One region of the Nonomuraea sp. NPDC050310 genome, then DNA from elsewhere that is predicted to be linked to it. Evidence: riboswitches for the same ligand, from Rfam matches in the RefSeq annotation. Region 1 holds a riboswitch; each other region holds the start of a gene.
The links. Region 1 has a riboswitch for cyclic di-AMP ahead of AB0I67_RS28555 (C40 family peptidase). Riboswitches for the same ligand answer to the same signal wherever they lie in the genome.

Region 1 (6,969 bases):
TCGGGCGACCAGGCGCTGCCACCACTCCGCCAGGGGCGCCGGGGCGCCGGGCGGCTGGAGGCCGACGGGCTGGCCGTAGCCCGGCTGGCCGTACGGCGTGGCGCCGTAGCCCTGCTGCTGGCCGTAGGCGGGCTGCTGTGCCCCGCCGTACTGCTGACCGTAGCCGGGCTGCTGGGCGCCGTACTGCGGCTGGGCGTAGCCGGGCTGGGTGCCGGGCGAGCCGTAGGGCTGCTGGGCGCCGTAGCCCTGCTGGCCGTAGTCGGGCTGCTGACCCGAGGCGGGCTGGCCGTAGGCCTGCTGGCCGGAACCGGGCTGCTGCCCGTAGGCCTGCTGGCCGGAGGTGGGCTGCTGCCCGTAACCCGGCTGGGACTGCTGGCCGTATCCCTGCTGACCCGCGGCCTGGCCGTAGTCGGGCTGCTGGCCGTAGCCGGGCTGGGACTGCTGTCCGTAGCCCTGCTGGCCGGAGGCGCCGTACTGCTGGCCCGAGGGCTGCTGGCCGTAACCCGGCTGACCGGGCTGCTGGCCGGAGCCTGACTGGGCCTGCTGGCCGTAGCCGGGCTGCTGGCCGTAACCGGGCTGGGACTGGGCCTGCTGGCCGTACCCCTGCTGACCCGAAGCGGCCTGCTGGCCGTAGTCGGGCTGAGCCTGCTGCCCGTAGCCGGGCTGCTGGCCGTAACCGGGCTGCTGGCCGTAGCCGGGCTGGGACTGGGCCTGCTGGCCGTACCCCTGCTGACCCGAGGCGGGCTGGCCGTAACCCTGCTGGCCCGACGGCTGCTGCCCGTAGCCGGGCTGCTGACCGTAACCCTGCTGACCCGAAGCGGCCTGCTGGCCGTAGTCGGGCTGGGCCTGCTGGCCATAGCCAGGCTGCTGCTGACCGTAACCAGGCTGCTGGCCGTAGCCCTGCTGCTGGCCATATGGCTGTTGCTGGCCGTACCCCTGCTGACCGTAGGGATCGCCGTCAGTGCGATACCCCACGACCGTCACGTCGGGGTCGGCCTCACCCGGGGCACGGCCCGGGTACTGCTGTCCGTATTCGGGAGCCCGGGGCTTGTCGTTCTCACCGGGATCATCCTGTGGATACGGCGGCTGTCCGGTGCTCACCGTGTCACCTCACTTCGAGTTCGCATGTGGCACATGTCAGGACACATGCTTGCTGCTGCCCAAGGTATCGGCATAGGTATCAACAATCACCTTTCCACTCGGTCAACAGCCGAGTCATTAGCCGCGAGATGCAGCAGCATGCGCGTGTTACCGAGGGTGTTGGGCTTGACGTGTTCGAGGTCGAGAAACTCCGCCACACCCTCGTCATACGAGGCCAGGAGCTCGGCATAGACCTCGGGCGAGACGGGCGTTCCCTGTATCGGGCGGAATCCGTGCCCGGCGAAGAAGTCGACCTCGAAGGTCAGGCAGAAGACCCTGCGCAGACCCAGTTCCACTGCGGTTCCGATGAGCGCTGACACGATCTTGTGGCCTACGCCGAGTCCACGATGATCGGGATCCACCGCGACCGTACGGATTTCCGCGAGATCCTCCCACAGGACATGCAACGCGCCGCATCCCACGACTTTTCCGTCATGTTCGGCGACCCAGAATTCCTGCACGTCCTCATAGAGCGTGACGGTGGCCTTCTCCAGCAATCGGGGCCCGGCTCCGGCATAGGTGTCGACGAGCATCTTGATCGTCCGGACATCGGCGGTCCTGGCACGACGGACGGTGATCTGCCTCTTGTGCAGCACGGGCTCGGCGACCTGCTCCATGACCCTTCAGCGTACCGACGCCTTTACGGCTGGGCCGTATCCCGGGCATGATCCTGTGGCGAACGTTTGGAGCGGTCCCTCCCGCCCCCAGGCTCACGAACGCACCAAACCACCGTAAACCCCGCAAAATGCCCGGCTATGGCCGCAAGCACGTGATCCGCCCGTGATCCTTCGGATGCCAAACCTCAACGGAATTGGCAGTTCTGGTTGAGCACGAACTGATCGTGCACTAGTGTCCAGCGTCGATATCCCTTCGAGATCCCGCGAAGGGGTGCGCCCAATCCCCTCGTCGGGGGAACCGGGGAACCACAGCGCTCCCGCCCCGGGAGCGCGGGGGTGAATCCAGGTCTTCGGCCTGGTAGGGCTACTCCGGCCCGAACCCGGCAGCTAACCCGGTCGGCGCCCGAACAGGAGAGGTGGCTGGTTGGTGAAGCGCACGCGCGACCGTGGGGAGAAGACCGCGGGCGACGCCCGCCCTCCGGAACGCAGGAGACGTTTCGCCGTCGTCGCGACCGCGCTGGCGGCGCTCAGCCTCGCCCTCCCGCTCGGCCCCGCCACCGCCGACCCCGAGCCCAGCCTCAAGGAGCTGGCCGCGCGGGCGGAGAAGATGCACACCGAGATCGGTCAGCTCAGCGAGCAGTTCAACGGGCAGCGCGTCAAGCTGAAGACAGCCGAGAAGACCGCCGCGGCGGCGCAGAAGACGCTCTCCACCCGCCAGCAGGACCTCGCCGGCAAGCGGGCGCGGGCCGCCTCCCTGGCACAGAGCTCCTACATCTCCGGCGGCCTGGAGCGCACCTGGGCCTTCACCCAGTCGGGCGACCCCGGGCTCTTCCTCGACAACGTCGCCACCACCTCCGCGATCGAGGAGCAGCACAGCAACCAGCTCAAGGAGGTCTCCGTGGCCATCGCCGCCGCGGAGGAGGCCGAGCGGACCGCCTCAGCGCAGATCAAGGAGGTCAAGGCACTGGTCGCCGACCTCGAGGAGCGCCGCGGGAAGATCACCAAGCTGGTCGCCAAGGTCGAGAGCGCCATCTACCGCCGCGCCCTGGGCCAGGCCGGCTCGCGGGGCCGCGCGACCCGGGTGGACCTGCCGATCATCGGCCAGGGCAAGGCCGCCGAGGCCGCCCGCTGGGCGCTCACCCAGCAGCTCAAGCCGTACGTCTGGGGCGCCGAGGGGCCCAACTCCTACGACTGCTCCGGCCTGGTGATGGCCGCCTACCAGCAGGTCGGCATCAGCCTGCCGCACTACACCGGCGACCAGTGGACCGCCGGCCGGCACATCTCCCGCGAGGAGCTGCGCCCGGGCGACCTGGTCTTCTTCTACAACGACCTGCACCACGTGGGCATCTACGTGGGCGGCGGCATGATGGTGCACGCGCCGCAGACGGGCGACGTGGTACGGCTGGCGCCGATCGGCAACCGCCCGTGGGCGGGCGCGGTCCGCATCGCCGACTGAGCCGACCGAGCCGACTGCATCGACGGCTGAGCCGGCCGAGCCGAGCGGACCGGTCCACCGCGAGCCCGGTCGTCGGATCAGATGAGCTGGCGACGCGCCGCCCAGGCGACCGCCTCGATCGCGGTCGCCACCCCGATCCGGTCGCAGATCACCCGCAGCCGGCGCCGTACGGTCCGGCCGCTGACGTCGAGCCTTCGCCCCACCCTGTCCACGGTCACTCCCTTGGCCAGTTCGGCGAGCAGAGCCAGATCAGCGCGGCTCAACTCAACGCCTTCGGTGAGTAAATCCATCCGTAGCCTCCCCCCACAGCAGAAGCCCTCGGCGGCGTCTCGCCCGACGAAACCGTAAACGCATTCCGGAAAGGTCGTCAAGGTCGCCGATCCCCCCACTTGACCAGCGCCATTGACATGATCCACACAATGTGAACTACTCACGATATGTCGGCGTCTGTGCGGTCGCGATGAGCGCCTCGGCCCCTCCGGGTTTCGACCCAGCCGATCCCGGATTCCCGCCCGGCCCGTATCCCGCCTCCCGCGGCGGCGCCGGCCCCCGGTCCGGTCATGACCGCCGACATGACAACAGCCGGTACGGCACGCCGTACCGGCTGTCGGGCGAACGGGTCAGTGCGTGGGCTTGACCAGCGGGAAGAGGATGGTCTCGCGGATGTTCTTGCCGGTGAACGCCATGATCATCCGGTCGATGCCCGCCCCCATGCCCCCGGTCGGCGGCATGGCGTATTCCAGGGCGGCCAGGAAGTCCTCGTCAAGCTGCATCGCCTCGAGGTCGCCCCCGGCGGCCAGCAGCGACTGCTCGGTGAGCCGGCGGCGCTGCTCGATCGGGTCGATCAGCTCCGAGTAGGCGGTGCCGAGCTCGGTGCCGAAACCGATGAGGTCCCACTTCTCGGTGAGCAGCGGGTTGTCGCGGTGCTGCCGGGTCAGCGGCGAGGTCTCCACCGGGTAGTCCATGACGAACGTCGGCTGGATCAGCGTGTGCTCGACCAGCGCCTCGAAGATCTCCTGGACCAGCTTGCCCTGGCCCCACTTCGGGTCCCAGTGGATCTCGCGCCGGTCGGCGAGCTTGCGCACGTGCTCCAGGGAGGTCTCGGTGGTGACCTCCTCGCCGAGCGCCTCGGAGACCGAGCCGTAGAGCGTGATCCGCGGCCACTGCTTGAGCCCCAGGTCGATCTCGACGCCGTCGTGGTTGACCACGGTGGTGTCCAGGGCGGCCACGACGGCCTTCTGGTACATCCGCTGGGTCAGGTCGGCCATGTCGTTGTAGTCGAGGTAGGTGCCGTAGGCCTCGAGCATGGTGAACTCGGGGTTGTGCGTGGAGTCCGCGCCCTCGTTGCGGAAGTTGCGGTTGATCTCGAAGACCTTCTCGATGCCGCCGACCACGAGCCGCTTGAGGTAGAGCTCGATCGCGATGCGGAGGTAGAGCTCCATGTCGTAGGCGTTGATGTGCGTCTTGAACGGACGCGCCGCCGCGCCGCCGTGGATCGGCTGGAGCATCGGCGTCTCGACCTCGAGGTAGCCCTCCTCGTGCCAGAAGTCACGCACCGCGCGCACGGTGGCGCTGCGGATGTGGGCCATCTTGCGCGCCTCGTCGTTGACGATGAGGTCGACGTAGCGCTGCCGGACGCGGGCCTCGGGGTCGGTGAGGCCGGTGTGCTTCTCCGGGAGCGGGCGCAGGCACTTGGAGGTGATCTGCCAGGTGTCGGCCAGGATGGACAGCTCGCCGCGGCGGGAGGTGATGACCTCGCCCTCGATGCCGACGTGGTCGCCCAGGTCGACGTCGCGCTTCCAGGCGGCCAGGGACTCCTCGCCGACCCGGTCGAGGGAGATCATGACCTGGAGGTCGGCGCTGCCGTCGCGCAGGGTGGCGAAGCAGAGCTTGCCGCCCACGCGGCTGAGCATGACCCGGCCGACCACGCCCACCCGGTCGCCGGTGGCGGTGTCGGGCGGCAGGTCGGTGTATTTCTCCTTGAGCTCGGCGTTGGTGACGGTACGCGGGAAGTTGACCGGGTACGGGTCGACACCTTCACTCCGGAGGCGGTCGAGCTTCTCCCGCCGGATACGCATCTGCTCAGGAAGTTCCACGACATCCAAGACTAGCGAACTGCAAGAGTTGGTCAGTCTCCTGAATGATCCTTGAAAGCACTCTCCGTTATCAAAGGATCACAGGGCTCAGGGGGGACCGGCACGGCGCCGGCTCAGGGAGGGCCCAAGGAGAGATGATGATCAAGAAGATCGCCACCGGGCTGCTCGCGGCCGCCGCCGCCACCGCCCTGGCCGCCACCGTCCCCGCCGCGGCGAGCGCGACCACCGCTGTGGCCGCCACCACCACCCCGCCGGTCTACCACGACGACTGGGGGGCGGTCTGGTCGAAGAACGGCCTGGCCAAGTCCTTCGGCCACGTCAAGGTCGACTGGCAGGACTACGGCGACACCAACAGCACCACCGTCAGCGGCCGGCTCTACGACCTCGACCCGCGCAAGTACCGCCACGGCGGCCTGTGCGCGTACGTGAAGTTCCAGGCCAACTACTTCGGCGACGCCTCCCACGAGTGGGAGACCGTCTACACCAGGAAGCACTGCGGCTACCCCGGCTTCAAGTGGTACTCCTTCCAGGAGGACGACGTGCGGGCGCTGCGCGTGAAGGTCTGCCAGACCGACAAGCACGGCCAGTACGTCACCAAGTGCACCAAGCACTGGCAGTACGTGTACTCCTACGAGCAGATGTGACGCCGCCGGCTCACATGGTGTTCCGCTTGTAGATGAGCCGCAGGCCGATCAGCGTCAGCCACGGCTCGTGCACGTCGATCGAGCGGGCCTCGCTCGTCACGAGCGCGGCCCCGCTGCCGGTGGCGACCACGGTGACCTCGTCGGGGTCGTCGGGCGACAACTCGGCGGCCATCCGCTCGACGATGCCGTCCACCTGGCCGGCGAACCCGTAGATGATCCCGGCCTGGAGCGCCTCCACGGTGTTCTTGGCCAGCACGGACCGCGGCCGGACCAGTTCCACCTTGTGCAGCTGGGCGCCCGCCGCGGCCAGCGCGTCCACCGAGATCTCGATGCCCGGGGCCGTGACCGCGCCCACGTACTCGCCCTTGGCCGAGACCGCGTCGAAGGACGTGGCGGTGCCGAAGTCGACGATGATGCACGGCCCGCCGTACTGGTCGATGGCGGCCAGCGCGTTGACCACGCGGTCGCTGCCGACCTCCTTGGGGTTGTCCATGCGCACCGGCACGCCGGTGCGCACGCCCGGCTCCACGATCACGGCCGTGACGTCGCCGTAGTAGCGGCGGCACATCTCCCGCATCTCGTTCAGCACGCTCGGGACCGTCGAGCAGATGGCGATCCCGGAGATGTCAGCGTGTTTCAGCAGGGGCGACTGGGTCAGCAGCCCCTGCAGCACCACGGCGATCTCGTCGGCGGTACGGCGGGCGTCGGTGGCCAGCCGCCAGTGCTCGATGACCTCCTCGCCCTCGAACAGGCCGAGCACGGTGTGGGTGTTGCCGACGTCGATCGTGAGCAGCACTAATGCCCCCGTAGGTCCAGAGCGATGTCGAGCGCCGGTGCCGAATGCGTGAGCGCTCCCACCGCAAGGTAGTCCACGCCAGTTTCCGCCACATCCCTGGCGGTTTCCAAGGTGAGTCCGCCACTCGCTTCGAGGCGTGCCCTGCCGTTGACGATCCGTACGGCTCGCGCCAGGTCCTCGACGGTGAAGTTGTCCAGCAGGATCTCCGCCGCCCCCTCGG
Region 2 (6,969 bases), on a different contig from region 1:
CGTTGCAGCACCTGCCGCCGTTCCAGCGGGCGGTGCTGGTCCTGCGTGAGGTGCTGGAGTATCCGGCGGCCGAGGTGGCGGGGTTGCTCGGGAGCACGACGGCGGCGGTGAACAGTTCGCTCCAGCGGGCCAGGAGGAGCGTCGGGGAGCGGGTGCCGGAGCGGGGCGAGGTGGAGGTGCCCGGCCAGGGTGAGGTGCTGAAGGCTTTCATCCGGGCTTGGGAGCGCGGGGATGTGGACGGGCTGGTGGAGTTGCTGACCGACGATGTGCGGTTCATCATGCCGCCGTTGCCCGCCTGGTTCGAGGGGCGGGAGACGGTGGGGCGGTTCCTGGCCGAGCGGGTGTTCGCGAGCCGGTGGCGGGTGGTGCCGGTTTCCGTCAACGGCGGGTGGGGGATGGCGTTCTACCAGGAGGGGGAGGTGGCTGCGGTCGGTGTGTTGCGGGTTCGTTCAGGGTCATCGGCCGCCGCACGGGTTCCCGCCGCATCGGTCGGGGAGATCGTCACCTGGCTGGATCCTCGGGTGCTCGGCAGCTTTCCCGTGCCGCGAAAGTTTTCCGCGTCCGAGCGATGAGTCAGGCGCCTCCGGTGTCTCTGCCCGGGCAGGACCACCTGGAGAGGAATCACCATGCGCAAGCTGATCGTCGTCGCCATCGTCTCTTTGGACGGCCGGATGGAGGGCCCCGGCCGTGACGTCCTGGCGATGCCCATGGACCACGCCTTCGACTCCCACAACCTGGAGCGCCTGCGCGGCACGGACGTGCTGCTGTTCGGGCGTGAGACCTTCGAGGGCTTCGTGGGCTTCTGGCCGGCGATGACCGACCCGGCGCACGCCGCCGAGGTGCTGCCCGGTGAGCCGGAGCAGCAGCGGGTCCACGTCGAGATCGCCCGGATCAACGCCGGCGTCCGCAAGATCGTGTTCTCCGACAGCCTGCGCCCGGAGGAGACCGAGCCCTGGCGGTCGAGCACGCAGGTCGTGGCGCGGAAGGCGGCACACGGGACGGTCGCCGAGCTGAAGCGGGAGGGCGGCGGCGACATCACCGTGTTCGGCAGCTTCACCGTCTGGAACGACCTGCTCGAAGCGGGCCTGGTCGACGAGGTGCATGTGATGGTGGGGCCGGTCCTGCTGGGCGCCGGGACGCCCGCCTTCCAGGTCTCGGAGACCGTACGGCTGCGCCTGCTCGGCGTCCGGACCTGGGCCGACTCGGGGAACGTGGTGCTGCGGTACGCGACGGAGCCCCCGGTGGAGCCCCGCCGTACCGGTCAGTGAGCTCAAGCGATCTTGTGGATCCAGCTGTGGTGGTCGGGACGCGTGCCGTACTGGATGCCCAGCAGCTCCTCACGCACCCGCATGGTCACCTCGCCGGGGGTGCCGTCACCCACGACCCAAGCCCGGTCGGCGCCCTTGACGGTGCCGACCGGGGTGACCACGGCGGCGGTGCCGCAGGCGAAGACCTCGGTCAGCTCGCCCGACTCGCACCCGGCCTGCCACTCCTCGATCGACAGCCGGCCTTCCTCGGCCTCCAGGCCCAGCTCGGCGGCGAGGTTCAAGATGGAGTCACGGGTGATGCCCGGCAGCAGCGTGCCGGTCAACGACGGGGTCATCAGCTTGTTCCCGAAGACGAAGAACAGGTTCATGCCCCCCATCTCCTCGACATAGCGGTGCTCGTTGGAGTCGAGCCACACCACCTGGTCGCAGCCCTGCTCGACGGCCTGGCGCTGGGCGACGAAGGCCGCCGCGTAGTTGCCGCCGCACTTGGCCGCGCCGGTGCCGCCGGGCGCCGCGCGGGTGTACTCGGTGGACAGCCAGACCGAGACCGGCTTGATGCCGCCGGCGAAGTAGGAGGCGGCCGGTGAGGCGATGACCATGAAGCGGTACTGCTTGGACGGGTAGTTCACGCCCAGCCCGACCTGGGTGGCGATGATGAAGGGCCGCAGGTAGAGCGAGTGGCCCTCGGTGGTCGGCACCCAGTCGCGGTCGGTCTGGACGAGCAGTTCGAGCGCCTCGACGAAGGTCTCCTCGGGCACCTCGGGCATGGCCATGCGGGCGCAGGACTTGTTGAAGCGCGCCGCGTTGGCGTACGGGCGGAAGGCCACGATGGAGCCGTTGCTCTGGCGGTAGGCCTTGAGCCCCTCGAAGAGCTCCTGCGCGTAGTGGAAGACCGAGGTCGCCGGGTCGAGCGTCAACGGCCCGTACGGCTCGAGCCGCGCGTTGTGCCAGCCGAGCTCCTCAGTGAAGTCGATCGAGATCATGTGGTCGGTGAAGTGCTGACCGAAGCCGGGCGCCGCGAGTATCTGGTCGCGCTCGGCCGCGGTGCGCGCGCGGTCGGAGAGTTGCACGTCGAAGCTGAGCGTCATGGCGGAGTCCTTCTTTCGCGAGGCGGGCTTATGTCCAGTATCTGGGATGTAGCGGCATCTATACCAAAAACGCCTGGTGGCTGCGGCCACCAGGCGTTCGTAGGGCAGGCAGGCCGGAGCGCGAAGGGCGCCCGGCCGGGTACGGCTAGGCGCCGCCGGCTACTCGTGCGGTGATGTCGTCACCGATCTCCTGGGTGCCGCGCACCCGGCCGCCGCTCCGCTCGAGGATGTCGGCGGCGACGGCCTGCTCGACGCGCTCGGCCTCGGCGGTCAGCCCGAGGTGCTCGAGGAGCATGGCGATGGAGAGGATGGTCGCGGTCGGGTCGGCCTTGCCCTGGCCGGCGATGTCGGGCGCGCTGCCGTGGACGGGCTCGAACATGCTCGGCGCGGTGCGGTCGGGGTTGACGTTGCCGCTGGCGGCCAGGCCGATGCCACCGGCGATGGCGGCGCCGATGTCGGTGATGATGTCGCCGAAGAGGTTGTCGGTGACGATCACGTCGAAGCGGCCGGGGTCGGTGACGAAGAACATCGAGGCGGCGTCGATGTGCTGGTAGTCGGTGGTGACCTCGGGGAAGTCGGCGGCGACCCGCTTGACGGTGCGGGCCCACAGGTCGCCGGCGAAGGTGAGGACGTTGGTCTTGTGGACCAGGGTGAGCTTCTTGCGGGGCCGCTCGGCGGCCTTGGCGAAGGCGTAGCGGACCACGCGCTCCACGCCGAAGGCGGTGTTGAGCGACTCCTGGGTGGCGATCTCGTGCGGGGTGCCCTTGCGCAGCACGCCGCCGGCGCCCGCGTAGAGGCTCTCGGTGCCCTCACGGACGACCACCATGTCGATGTCCTCCGGCGCGACGCCGGCCAGCGGCGTCTCGACGCCCGGGAACAGCTTCACGGGCCGGAGGTTGACGTAGTGGTCGAGCTCGAAGCGGAGCTTGAGCAGCAGGTCGCGCTCCAGGACGCCCGGCGGCACGCTGGGGTCGCCGACCGCGCCGAGCAGGATCGCGTCGTAGCCGCGCAGCTCGTCGAGGGTGGCGTCGGGCAGCACTTCGCCGGTGCGGTGGTAGCGAGCGGCACCCAGGTCGTAGTGGGTGGTCTCGATCTTGACACCGGTCGCGTTGAGGACCTTCAGTCCTTCGGCGACGACTTCGGTGCCGATCCCGTCTCCGGGGATCACGGCCAGACGAATGTTGCGCGACTCCATGAGAACGTACCCTACCCCCCTGTCTCGCCCTGCGAACAACCTATCTCAAAAGGCGGACACTACTTTTTGTCCGATTTGCGACCTTTTGACCCTTTCGTTAGAGTCCCACGAGCCTAATCCGTCACGTCCGTGACAGAGCCGGGGACCCACCTTTCTTCATGGGGCGAATCCCTTCGTGTAGGGCCGACTTCCAGGCCCGAGCCCGTCAGCTAACCCGGTCGGCCGCGTGGAAGGACCCTCCCCTGTCTCGCCTCGTTCTCGCCGCCCTCGCCTTCCCGCTGGCGCTCGCCGCCACCCCGGCCCCGGCCCACGCCTCGGCCGGCGCGGGCAGCACGCCGGAGAAGGCCGCCAGCATCACACTGGACGCCGCCCAGGTCAAGGAGGTGCGCGACCGGGCCGTCAAGCCGCCCGCCTGGAAGAAGGCCCTCGCCTACGCCATGTCCAAGCGGGGCGTGCCGTACGTCTGGGGCGGGACCTCCGACCGCGGCTACGACTGCTCCGGACTCATGCTCCGCGCCTACGAGAGCGCGGGCATCGAGCTGCCCCGCACCGCGGCCCAGCAGTACTCCGCCTTCGGCAGGAAGATCTCCTGGAAGGAGCTCAAGCCGGGCGACATGGTCTTCTTCTCCGGCCTCGGGCACGTGGGCATGATCAGCCGCCCCGGGTACATGGTGCACGCCCCGCACTCCGGTGACGTGGTCAAGGAGGAGCGGCTCAGCGGCTGGCGGCGCGGCGCCTTCGTCGGCGCGGTCCGGCCCGACCCCAAGGGCGTCGCGCTCTGGGCGGCCCTGCTGAAGCAGAAGGCCAAGCCCGCCGAGACGATGCCTACCGCGAGCCTCTGAGCTCGAAGATCAGCTCCCAGGCCCGGGCCTTGGCGTGGGCGACCGCGCCCAGCAGCACCCCGCTGTCGCCCAGCGCGCTGGCCACCACCTGGGGCCGCAGCGGCCCCAGCTCGGCGATCCGCCGCTGGATGGAGCGCCCGAGCAGGTCAAGGTTGTGCCCGACGCCGCCGGTGAGCACGATCACCTCCGGGTCGAGCACGGCCGCCACCGCGACCAGCAGCCCGCCGATCCGCCGGCCCTCGCCGTCGACCACCGACAACGCGACCGGGTCGCCCCCTGCCGCGGCGGCGAAGACCTCGCGGGCGCTGTCCAGCAGCAGCCCGGCGGCCTGGGCGGCGCGCACCACGCCGGGCGCGGCGGCGACCGTCTCGGTGGCGCCGCGCTCCAGGGTCTCGTCGCCCTCGGGCGCCTCGGCGGCCGGCAGGTAGGACACCTCGCCGGCCGCTCCGCGGGCGCCGACGTAGAGCTCGCCGTTGATGACGATGCCCATCCCGACGCCGGTGCCGACCGAGACCAGCGCGAAGTTGACCTTGCCGCGGCCCTCGCCGTACGCCATCTCGCCGACCGCGGCGAGGTTGATGTCGTTCTCGATGACCAGCTCGACGCCGAGCGCGGCGGCCAGCCGTTCGCCCAGGTCAGGACCGGGCAGGTTGGGGGCGAGGGAGAGCAGCCCGGCCGCGGGGTCGTAGACGCCCGGCGCCCCGACCACTGCGCAGGCGATCGAGGACCACTCGACCCCGGCCTCGGCGGCGGCCTGCCGGGTCAGCTCGGCCACGCAGGCGGCCAGCTCGGCGGAGGTGCGGGCGGTGTTGCGTGCGTCGGTCCGCCCGACGAAGGCGGCCCGCAGGTCGGCGACGGCCACCCGGATCCAGTCGCGGCCGATGTCGATGCCCGCCACGTGCCGGGCGGCGGCGTTGAGGTCGTACAGCGAGCTGACCGGCCCGGGCCGGCCCAGGACCTCGCCCACCAGGTGCACGAGGCCGTCCTCCTCCAGCCCGGCCAGCACGGCGGAGACGGTCGGTTTGGACAGGCCGGTCGCCTTCGCCAGGTCCGCGCGCGCGGCGGGACCGTGGGCGGCCAGCCGATCGAGGAGCTGCCGCTCGTTCAGCACGCGGAGCAGCCGCGGATTCCCCAGCACAGCGGAAGTCTAGCCAACGCGTTGATAGTAAATTACCTTTCTTACCAAATAGGAGAGGAGGGGCGATGCACCGCACAGCCGCCCTGGGAGCACTCTGCTTAGCCGCCGCCCTGCTGACCGCCTGCGGGTCCGGTACGGCAGGCCAGAACAGCGAGGCCGGCAAGACCAGCAAGATCGCGCTGTTCCTGCCGGAGTCCAAGACCACCCGCTACGAAGCCTTCGACCGCCCGCTGTTCGAGGCCAAGGTCAAGCAGCTCTGCCCCGACTGCGAGCTCCTGTACGGCAACGCCGACCAGGACGCCGCCAAGCAGCAACAGCAGGTCGAAGCCGCCCTGGCGCAGGGCGCGAACGTGATCGTCCTGGACGCCGTGGACGCCGGCGCGGTCGCGCCCCTGGTCAACCAGGCCAAGCAGCGCAAGGTCCCGGTGATCGCCTACGACCGGCTGATCTCCGGCATCGACTACGCCTACTACGTCTCCTTCAACAACGTCCGTGTCGGCGAGATGCAGGGCCGGGCGCTGCTGGAGGCGATGACCGCCAAGGGCGTGGCCGGCCAGGGCGAGATCGTGATGATCCACGGCTCCCCCACCGACCCCAGCTCGGCCGACTACAAGAAGGGCGCCAAGAGCGTCCTGGAGGGCAAGGTCAAGGTCGGGCGGGAGTTCGACACCCCCGACTGGAGCCCCGACAAGGCGCAGCAGCAGATGGAGCAGGCCATCACCGCCCTGGGCAAGGACCGGATCGTCGGCGTGCTGAGCGCCAACGACGGCATGGCGGGCGGCGCCATCGCGGCCATGAAGCGCGCCGGGTACCAGACCCTGCCGCCGATCACCGGACAGGACGCCGAGCTCGCCGCCGTGCAGCGCATCCTCACCGGCGAGCAGTACATGACCATCTACCTGGACATCCGGGCGGAGGCGGAGAAGTCGGCGGAGCTGGCCGTGGCCCTGGCCAAGGGCACCCCGGTCCAGGCCCCGGCCAAGGTGCACAACGGGACCGCCGACATCCCGGCCTTCCTGCTCGACCCCATCGCGGTCACCGCGGACAAGGTCAAGGACACGATCGTCAAGGACGGGTTCTACACCGTCGAGCAGATCTGCACGGCCGAGGTCAAGGCCGCCTGCGCGAAGGCGGGCCTGCAGCAGTGATCTCCGCCACCGGGATCACCAAGCGCTACGGCGCGGTCCAGGCGCTCTCGGGGGCGAGCCTGGACCTGCGCCCCGGCGAGGTCGTCGCGCTCGTCGGCGACAACGGCGCGGGCAAGTCCACCCTGGTCAAGGTCGTCTCCGGCGTGATCACGCCGGACGGCGGCACGATCTCCGTGGACGGCTCGCCGGCCCGCATCGCCGGCCCGCACGACGCCCGCGCCCTCGGCATCGCCACGGTCTACCAGGACCTCGCCCTCTGCGAGAACCTCGACGTGGTCGCCAACCTCTTC
Region 3 (6,969 bases), on a different contig from region 1:
CATCCACGCCGCGGCGGCGGCGTAGCCGTAGTCGAACTCGCGGAAGCCCTGCTTGACGATGAACATCGCCACCGTCTGGAACTGGCCCTGCGAGCCGCCGTCCACGTTGCCGTTGTAGAACGTCGTCGGCTCGGCGAACAGGGTCAGGCCGCCGATCGTGGAGTTCAGCACGACGAAGATCATCGTGGGCTTGAGCATCGGCAGCGTGATCTGCCAGAACTGCCGGCGGCGCGAGGCGCCGTCGATCGCGGCCGCCTCGTACAGGTCCTTCGGGATGGTCTGCATCCCGGCCAGGAAGATGATCGCGTTGTAGCCGGTCCAGCGCCAGTCCACCATCAGCGCGATGGCGATCCAGCTCGGCAGCCGCTCGGCCCGCCAGTTGATCGGCTCGACGCCGACCAGGCCGAGCAGCCAGTTGGCCAGGCCCCAGTCGCGCGCGAAGAGCTGGCTGAACACGATCGCCACCGCCACCACCGAGGTGACCAGCGGGAACAGCACGCTCATCCGGATCGCCAGCCGGAAACGCAGCCGCTTGTTCAGCGCGTTGGCCAGCATCAGCGCGATCAGCATCTGCGGCACGGTGGCCAGGAAGAAGATGCCCGTCGTGTTGGTGACGGCGTTCCAGAAGTCCTCGTCGGCCAGCAGCTTGGCGTAGTTGTCCAGGCCCGCCCACTCCGTGGTGCCGGCCAGGTCGTAGTCGTAGAGCGAGTACCAGAGCGTGAAGACCAGCGGGAACAGCCCGAAGGCGGCGAACAGCAGGAAGTAGGGGGAGACCAGCAGGTACGGCACGGCCTTGAGGTCGAAGGCGGACCAGCCCCGCCGGCCGGTGGAGGGCGTTCTGCGGCGCGAACCGCGGGGAGGCCGGTGGGCCGCGGGCGGCGGCGCCACGTTGAGGCTCATGGGAGACCTTTCCAGACGGGTCGGGAACGATCCGGTACGGCGGGGCGGCCGGGCCCCCGCTCGGCGAGTCGGCGGGCCGCGCCGCCGTACCGGAGTCCGGGATCTAGGTCAGCCCGCGGCCTTCACCGCGTCGTCCACCAGCTGCTGCCAGGCCTTGTCGTGCGGCACGGAGCCGTCGTCCATGCCCTGGATGACCGACTCGATGGCGTTCTTGACCTGGGCGTGCTTGACGCCGAGGAAGACCGGCTGGAGCGAGGCGGCGGACTTGGCGAAGATCTCGCCGGAGGGCGCGTTGTCGAAGAACTCGCTCTTGGCGCCCTGCACCTTCGGGTCGGCCTGGGCCTTGGTGTTGCTCGGCATGTTGCCGAACTCGGCGAACACGTCGGCCTGGACGGCGGCGCTGGTCAGGTAGTCGGCGACCTGCGCGGCCTCCTTCGGGTGCTTGCTCTGCTTGGGCACCGCGAGCCAGGAGCCGCCCCAGTTGCCGCCGCCGCCCGGGACCGCGGCGACGTCCCACTTGCCCTTGCCGGCGTCACCGGCGTTGCCCTGGACCACGCCGAGCATCCAGGAGGGGCAGCCGAGGGTGGCGAAGGAGCCCTTCTGGGTGCCGGTCGCCCACTCGTCGGTGAAGTTGCGCAGCTTGGCGGTCAGGCCCCCCTGGCTCATCTTCTGGGCGAAGTCGAACGCCGTCCTGACCGCCGGGTTCTTGTCGACGATCAGGTTGTTGTCCTTGTCGAAGTAGGTGACGTTGCCGTTCTTGGCCGCCTCCTGGTAGAGCAGCACCTGGTAGAGGGTGTTGGTGCCGTCGGTGAACTTCGTGTCGGGCACCTTGGCCTGGAACTGCTGGCCCACCTTCATGAACTCGTCCCAGGTCGGCCACAGGGCGCTGACCTCGTCGCGCTCGGAGGGCAGGCCGGCCTTCTTGAACAGGTCCTTGCGGTAGCACAGGCTCATGCCGCCGATGTCGGTGCCGAGGGCGAAGACCTTGCCGTCGCCGGCGACGCCGTTCTCCCACTTCCAGGCGGGGAAGTCGGCCTGGCGCTTGTCGAGCCCGAACTCCTTCAGGTCGGCCCACCAGGCGCTGTTGGCCTTCGCCAGGCCCATGCCGCCCTCGTCGATGCCCACCACGTCGCCCGCGCCGCTGCCGGCCTGCAGCCACTGGATCATCTGGGGCCAGTACTGCTGCTCGAACTGGTCGGTGAGGTTCTCGTGCTTGATCTGGATGTCCTTGTGCTCGGCGTTCCACTTCTCGACCGCGGTCTTGTAGCCGAAGTTGGCGCCGCCGCCGAAGGTCTGCACGCGGATGGTGATCGGCTCGGCCTGCGCGGCGGGGGAGCCGGCGCCGCCGGTGGCCGCGGGGGTGGTGGTGCCGTTCGAGCCGCAGGAGACCAGCGCCATGGCGGCCAGGGCCGCGACCGCGCCGCGGCGCTTGCTGATGGTCATGAGGTCCTCTTTCGTGTGCGCCCGTGGGGGATTCGGGGGTGAGGCTTGGGAGCGCTCCCATGAAGAGTGGCCATGGTGGGCTCGCTCGTCAACGGGCTGAAACACAACCGTGACCGAGAGAGCGTTTTCTGGTTTCTTAAACGGATATGTCGGCATGAAGGGGACGGAGAGGATGGTGGGAGCGCTCCCATCCTGGGTGTCGCGAAACACGCAAGAAACGCCCGCCCCTGGGGAGGGGCGGGCGTCTCTTGGGGAGGGGGTGCCCCTGGGAGGGGCGGGCGCTTCTGCGGTGGTCACCGGGAAGTGGAGGCGGCCCGGGGGACGGGCCGCGAGCTCCTACTTGCCGTACTCGGGGTAGCCGTAGCCGACGACCTGGGACTTCGGCCGGACACGCTGCTCGACCTTGCCGTTGCCGGTGTTGCCCTCGATCGTGGTGATCGTGCCGTTGCCGTTGTCCTTCTCGACGAAGCCCACGTGGGCGATGCCGTCCAGGCTCTTGCTGCCGGACCAGGAGAAGAAGACGACCGCGCCGGGCTTGGGCGTGGTGCCCCAGCGGTTGTTGTTCTTGAACCACTTGGCGTGGGTCACGGTGTAGGCGTCCCAGCCAACGGAGCTGCGGGCGCCGGTGTGCTCGCCGACCCAGGACACGAACATCGAGCACCAGGCGGCGTTCAGGTAGGCCTTGGTGGAGCCGCCGTCACGCTTGATGGTCTCCTGGGCGCGCTTGGAGGCGGCGTACCAGTTCTGGAACTTGGTGCCTCCGCCACTGGAGTTCTCGCTCACGCCGATCTGCTGACGGGCGAGGCCGAGGACCTTGGTGAGGGACGGCTTGGCCGGCATGGCGGCCTTGGGTGCCGCGGCGGGCGCGGCGGGTGCTTCCTTGGGGGCGTTGAAGGCGAGTGCGGCGACCTCGGGGACGCCGCCGATCTCGGGCTTGACGGTGTCAGCGTGTGCGACGTGGGCGCCGAATCCGGTGGCCGCGAAAAGGGCGGCGCCGAGACCGGCGGAGACGAGCTGGGCCTTGGAAGGACGCACGCGACGGTGTTTTGCCATGAGGGAAAGGACACTCCTTGCTTCATGCCGCTTACCGGGTTAGCTGACGGGTTCGGACGTGAAGCTGCCCTACGGCGCGCCCCTGGCGGGGTCGGCGCCGATTCACCCCAGTGAGACTTTTGGGTCCCCGGTTCCGCGCGGTGGCGGATTCAGCGGTCACAGGCGGGGGCCTGTGAGAGGTGGTCGGTCAAGGCAAGGAACGGATGGCCGTTCGTTTGCCGGGAGTGACCAAAAGGTAATACACGCGGCAAGGAGATTACAAATCTGTAAATGTCCGGGCAGTAAAATCGGCTGTAGATCAATAGCCGCCGATCTACGGAAAACCCCTGTGGGCAGGGCGATCGGGGAATCGGCCGGTTCGCCGGACCCCCATGAGTAGATCTTTTTCGGACCCTCCGCCAGCCCCTGACTTTACCTTTGCCGACGGCGTTCCCCCGGCCCGGGACCGGGGGAACGCAACGGCCGGGATCAGCCGAATTCGGCCGGGTCGGGACCCAGGCGCTTGCCGTTGTTCAGCGCGCCGATCGCGGCCATGTCCTCGGCGTCCAGGATGAAGTCGAAGACGTCGATGTTCTCCTTGATCCGCGACGGGGTGACCGACTTGGGGATCACCACGTTGCCGAGCTGGATGTGCCAGCGCAGCACGATCTGGGCGGGCGTGCGCCCGTGCTTCTCGCCCAGCGTGGCCAGCGCCCGCTCCTCCAGCAGCCCCCGGCCCTGGCCGAGCGGGCTCCACGCCTCGGTCAGGATGCCGTTGGCCTCGTGGAAGGCGCGCAGCTCGGTCTGCGGCAGGTTGGGGTGCAGCTCGATCTGGTTGATCGAGGGCACGATCTGCGTCTCGTCCATCAGCCGCTGGAGGTTCTTGACGGTGAAGTTGGAGACGCCGATGGCGCGCACCCGGCCGTCGTGGTACAGCCGCTCCAGCTCCTTCCACGCCTGGACGTAGAGGTCCTGCTTGGGCGCGGGCCAGTGGATCAGGAACAGGTCGAGCTGGTCGAGGCCGAGCCGCGCCATGCTCTCCTCGAACGCCTCCGCCACCCGGCCGTGGTCGTCGTTCCAGAGCTTGGTGGTGATGAAGAGCTTCTCGCGCGGCAGCCCGGAGTTGCGCACGGCCCGGCCGACGCCCTCCTCGTTGTTGTACAGCCGCGCGGTGTCGATGCTGCGGTAGCCCGCCTCCAGGGCCAGCCCGACCGCCCGCTCGGCGTCCTCGTCGGGCACCTGCCAGACGCCGTAGCCGAGCTGCGGAATCTGGACGCCGTCGGTGTTGAGCAGCAGTGAGTTCATGCATCTCATTGTTCACCCTGCGTTACCGATGGCGTCAGAGGGCCGGGTTAGTGTCGGGCCACGGTCGTCGGCCCGCGGGATCGCCCGTGCGGTTCCGTGAGGAGAGGGAGGCCCATAGCGTGTGGCCGGCCTGGGTGGAATCGCCACTCCAGATGATCTGCGCGGTGGAAGCCCACCACGCCGGCCTGCTCGGGCCCACGACGGTGATCGTGCCGCGGGCGGGCGTGCGCGCCCTGCGCGCCACCCGCGCCGAGCTCGCGCGGCTCGGCCTGCCTCTGGGGGTGGAGGTGGCCGAGCCGCGCGAACGTATGCCCAGCCGCCTGGGGGCGGTGGGCGACGCCTTCTCCGGCCGCGTGCAGGTGCGCTGGCTGACCTCGTGGCGGCCGGTGGTGATCGTGGACGACGGGCTGGCGACCATCCGGCTGCTGGAGCTGCTGGCCGCGGGTCCCGGCCGGCCGCTGGTCCGTGCCCGCGCGACGCCGGGCGTGGCCCGCCGCGCGCTGGGGCTGGCCGCCGGGCTGCGGCTGCACGCGGGGAAGCGCCGGGTGACGGTGTTCACCGCGCTGCCGGTGGAGGAGCGGCTGGCGGAAGCCGTACGAGCCGCGGGGTTCGACGTGATCAGCCACGATTTCGCCTGGCTGCGGGCGCAGCCGCTCGACCGGCCTGGACCGCCGCAGCGCACCGTCGTGCTCGGCACCTCGCTGGTCCGCAACGGCCTGGTCCACCGCGACCGCTACCTCGGCTGGATCACCGCGCTGGCGGCCGACGAGCCCGTCGCCTACTTCCCGCACCGCCGCGAGGACCCGACCGACCTGGCGCTGCTGCGCGAGCGGCCCGGCATCACCGTGCACGAGCCCGGCATGCCCGCCGAGCTCAGCCTGCGCGGCCTGGGCGCCGAGCAGCGCGTGCTCAGCCTGCCCTCCACCGCGATCAGCTCGCTGCGTGTCCTGCTGAGCCCGCGCGGCGTCGCCGTCGAGCCGGTCGAGGTCCCCGACGACTGGTGGACCAGCCGCGCCGCACCCGACCTGCGCGACCATCTCACCCTCTCCGGGGGCCCGGCCTCCGGCCTCTCAGGAAGAGCCGCCCGACCGTGAAGATCCTGGCCGTCGCCGATTCCGACTCCTACCTGAAGTGGGCGGCCTGCCTCCTGGACGATCTGCCCGCCGGCTGCCACGCCGAGCTCGCCGTCGTCCGCACCCCGATCGTGCCCTCCGCCCAGCAGATCGCCGCCGCCGCGGGCGCCCGCCCGCTCGCGGGCGTCCTGTCCGCCCGGGCCCTGCGGCGTACGGCGGAGCGGCTGCGCCCCGACGCCATCGTGGTGGCCTGCACCGGCCCGGTCGTCGACGTGCTGGTCTCCTCGGTGCTGGCCGGGCTGCGGCCCCGCCCGGTGTTCGTCACCGGCCTGCCGGGGATCGCGGTGCCGGCGACCGAGAAGGCCTGGCTCTACCGCAGCGGCTGCGACCTGTTCGTGGCGCACAGCGCGCGCGAGGTGGCCGAGTTCGAGGCGCTGTCCCGGCAGCTCGGCGGCGGCGGCGCGGTCGGCCTGGCCCGGCTGCCCTTCCTGCGCACGGCCCCCACGCCGGGCCGGCCGCAGGCGGCGGGGGAGCGGCGGCGCGTGGTCTTCGCCACGCAGGCCAAGGTGCCCGGCCCGCGCGAGCAGCGCGAGCGGATCCTGCTGGCCCTGGCCGAGCTGGCCGAGGCCCGGCCCGACCTGGACGTCGTGGTCAAGCTCCGCGCGCTGGAGGGCGAGCGCCAGACGCACAACGAGCGCCACCCCTACCCCCGGCTCTGGCGCGACCTGGGCGAGCCCGGGCGGCTGAGCTTCGAGGCCGGCTCCATGCAGGAGCATCTGGACCGCGCGGCGGGGTTCGTCACGGTGAGCTCGACCGCGGCGCTGGAGGCGATCGCCCGCGAGGTGCCCCTGCTGGTGCTGGACGACTTCGGGGTCAGCGCCGAGATGATCAACCTGGTCTTCGAGGGCAGCGGGGTGCTCGGCTCCCTGGCCGAGCTGGCCGCGGGGCGCTTCCGCGATCCCGATCCGGCCTGGTGCGAGGCCAACTACTTCCAGCGCGACAGCGACTGGGTGGGCCTGCTCACCGCGCTGGCCGCCGGGCCGCGGATGCGCTCGCGCTCCCTGCTCGACGGGCCCGAGCACGCCGCCGCCCGCCGCCGGGCCCGGCTGCGCGTCGAGGTGCCGCCGCGGCTGCTGCGCGCCGGCTACCGCGCCAAGCGCAAGCTGCGCCGCGCCCTGGCGTGACGCTTTGCAACCACTTCCCAATCACTTACAAG

Region 2: another riboswitch for cyclic di-AMP. It lies ahead of AB0I67_RS21850 (C40 family peptidase); the one in region 1 lies ahead of AB0I67_RS28555 (C40 family peptidase).
Region 3: another riboswitch for cyclic di-AMP. It lies ahead of AB0I67_RS32045 (CHAP domain-containing protein); the one in region 1 lies ahead of AB0I67_RS28555 (C40 family peptidase).

What each region holds. Positions count from the first base shown of each region.
Region 1 covers NZ_JBFAKP010000014.1:138,278-145,246, forward strand. Annotated here, with positions in the region: gene AB0I67_RS28545 (RDD family protein) at 1-1,101, opposite strand, end outside; gene AB0I67_RS28550 (amino-acid N-acetyltransferase) at 1,188-1,757, opposite strand; cyclic di-AMP (ydaO/yuaA leader) riboswitch at 2,022-2,175, shown strand; gene AB0I67_RS28555 (C40 family peptidase) at 2,185-3,213, shown strand; gene AB0I67_RS28560 (LuxR C-terminal-related transcriptional regulator) at 3,291-3,476, opposite strand; gene lysX (bifunctional lysylphosphatidylglycerol synthetase/lysine--tRNA ligase LysX) at 3,834-5,309, opposite strand; gene AB0I67_RS28570 (hypothetical protein) at 5,444-5,953, shown strand; gene AB0I67_RS28575 (type III pantothenate kinase) at 5,964-6,749, opposite strand; gene AB0I67_RS28580 (L-aspartate oxidase) at 6,749-6,969, opposite strand, start outside.
Region 2 covers NZ_JBFAKP010000009.1:5,179-12,147, forward strand. Annotated here, with positions in the region: gene AB0I67_RS21830 (RNA polymerase subunit sigma-70) at 1-572, shown strand, start outside; gene AB0I67_RS21835 (dihydrofolate reductase family protein) at 627-1,268, shown strand; gene AB0I67_RS21840 (branched-chain amino acid aminotransferase) at 1,271-2,356, opposite strand; gene AB0I67_RS21845 (3-isopropylmalate dehydrogenase) at 2,502-3,551, opposite strand; cyclic di-AMP (ydaO/yuaA leader) riboswitch at 3,652-3,790, shown strand; gene AB0I67_RS21850 (C40 family peptidase) at 3,935-4,393, shown strand; gene AB0I67_RS21855 (ROK family transcriptional regulator) at 4,377-5,531, opposite strand; gene AB0I67_RS21860 (substrate-binding domain-containing protein) at 5,597-6,679, shown strand; gene AB0I67_RS21865 (ATP-binding cassette domain-containing protein) at 6,676-6,969, shown strand, end outside.
Region 3 covers NZ_JBFAKP010000018.1:112,562-119,530, reverse strand. Annotated here, with positions in the region: gene AB0I67_RS32055 (sugar ABC transporter permease) at 1-900, opposite strand, end outside; gene AB0I67_RS32050 (ABC transporter substrate-binding protein) at 1,009-2,343, opposite strand; gene AB0I67_RS32045 (CHAP domain-containing protein) at 2,680-3,396, opposite strand; cyclic di-AMP (ydaO/yuaA leader) riboswitch at 3,408-3,561, opposite strand; gene AB0I67_RS32040 (aldo/keto reductase) at 3,865-4,680, opposite strand; gene AB0I67_RS32035 (hypothetical protein) at 4,845-5,774, shown strand; gene AB0I67_RS32030 (DUF6716 putative glycosyltransferase) at 5,771-6,937, shown strand.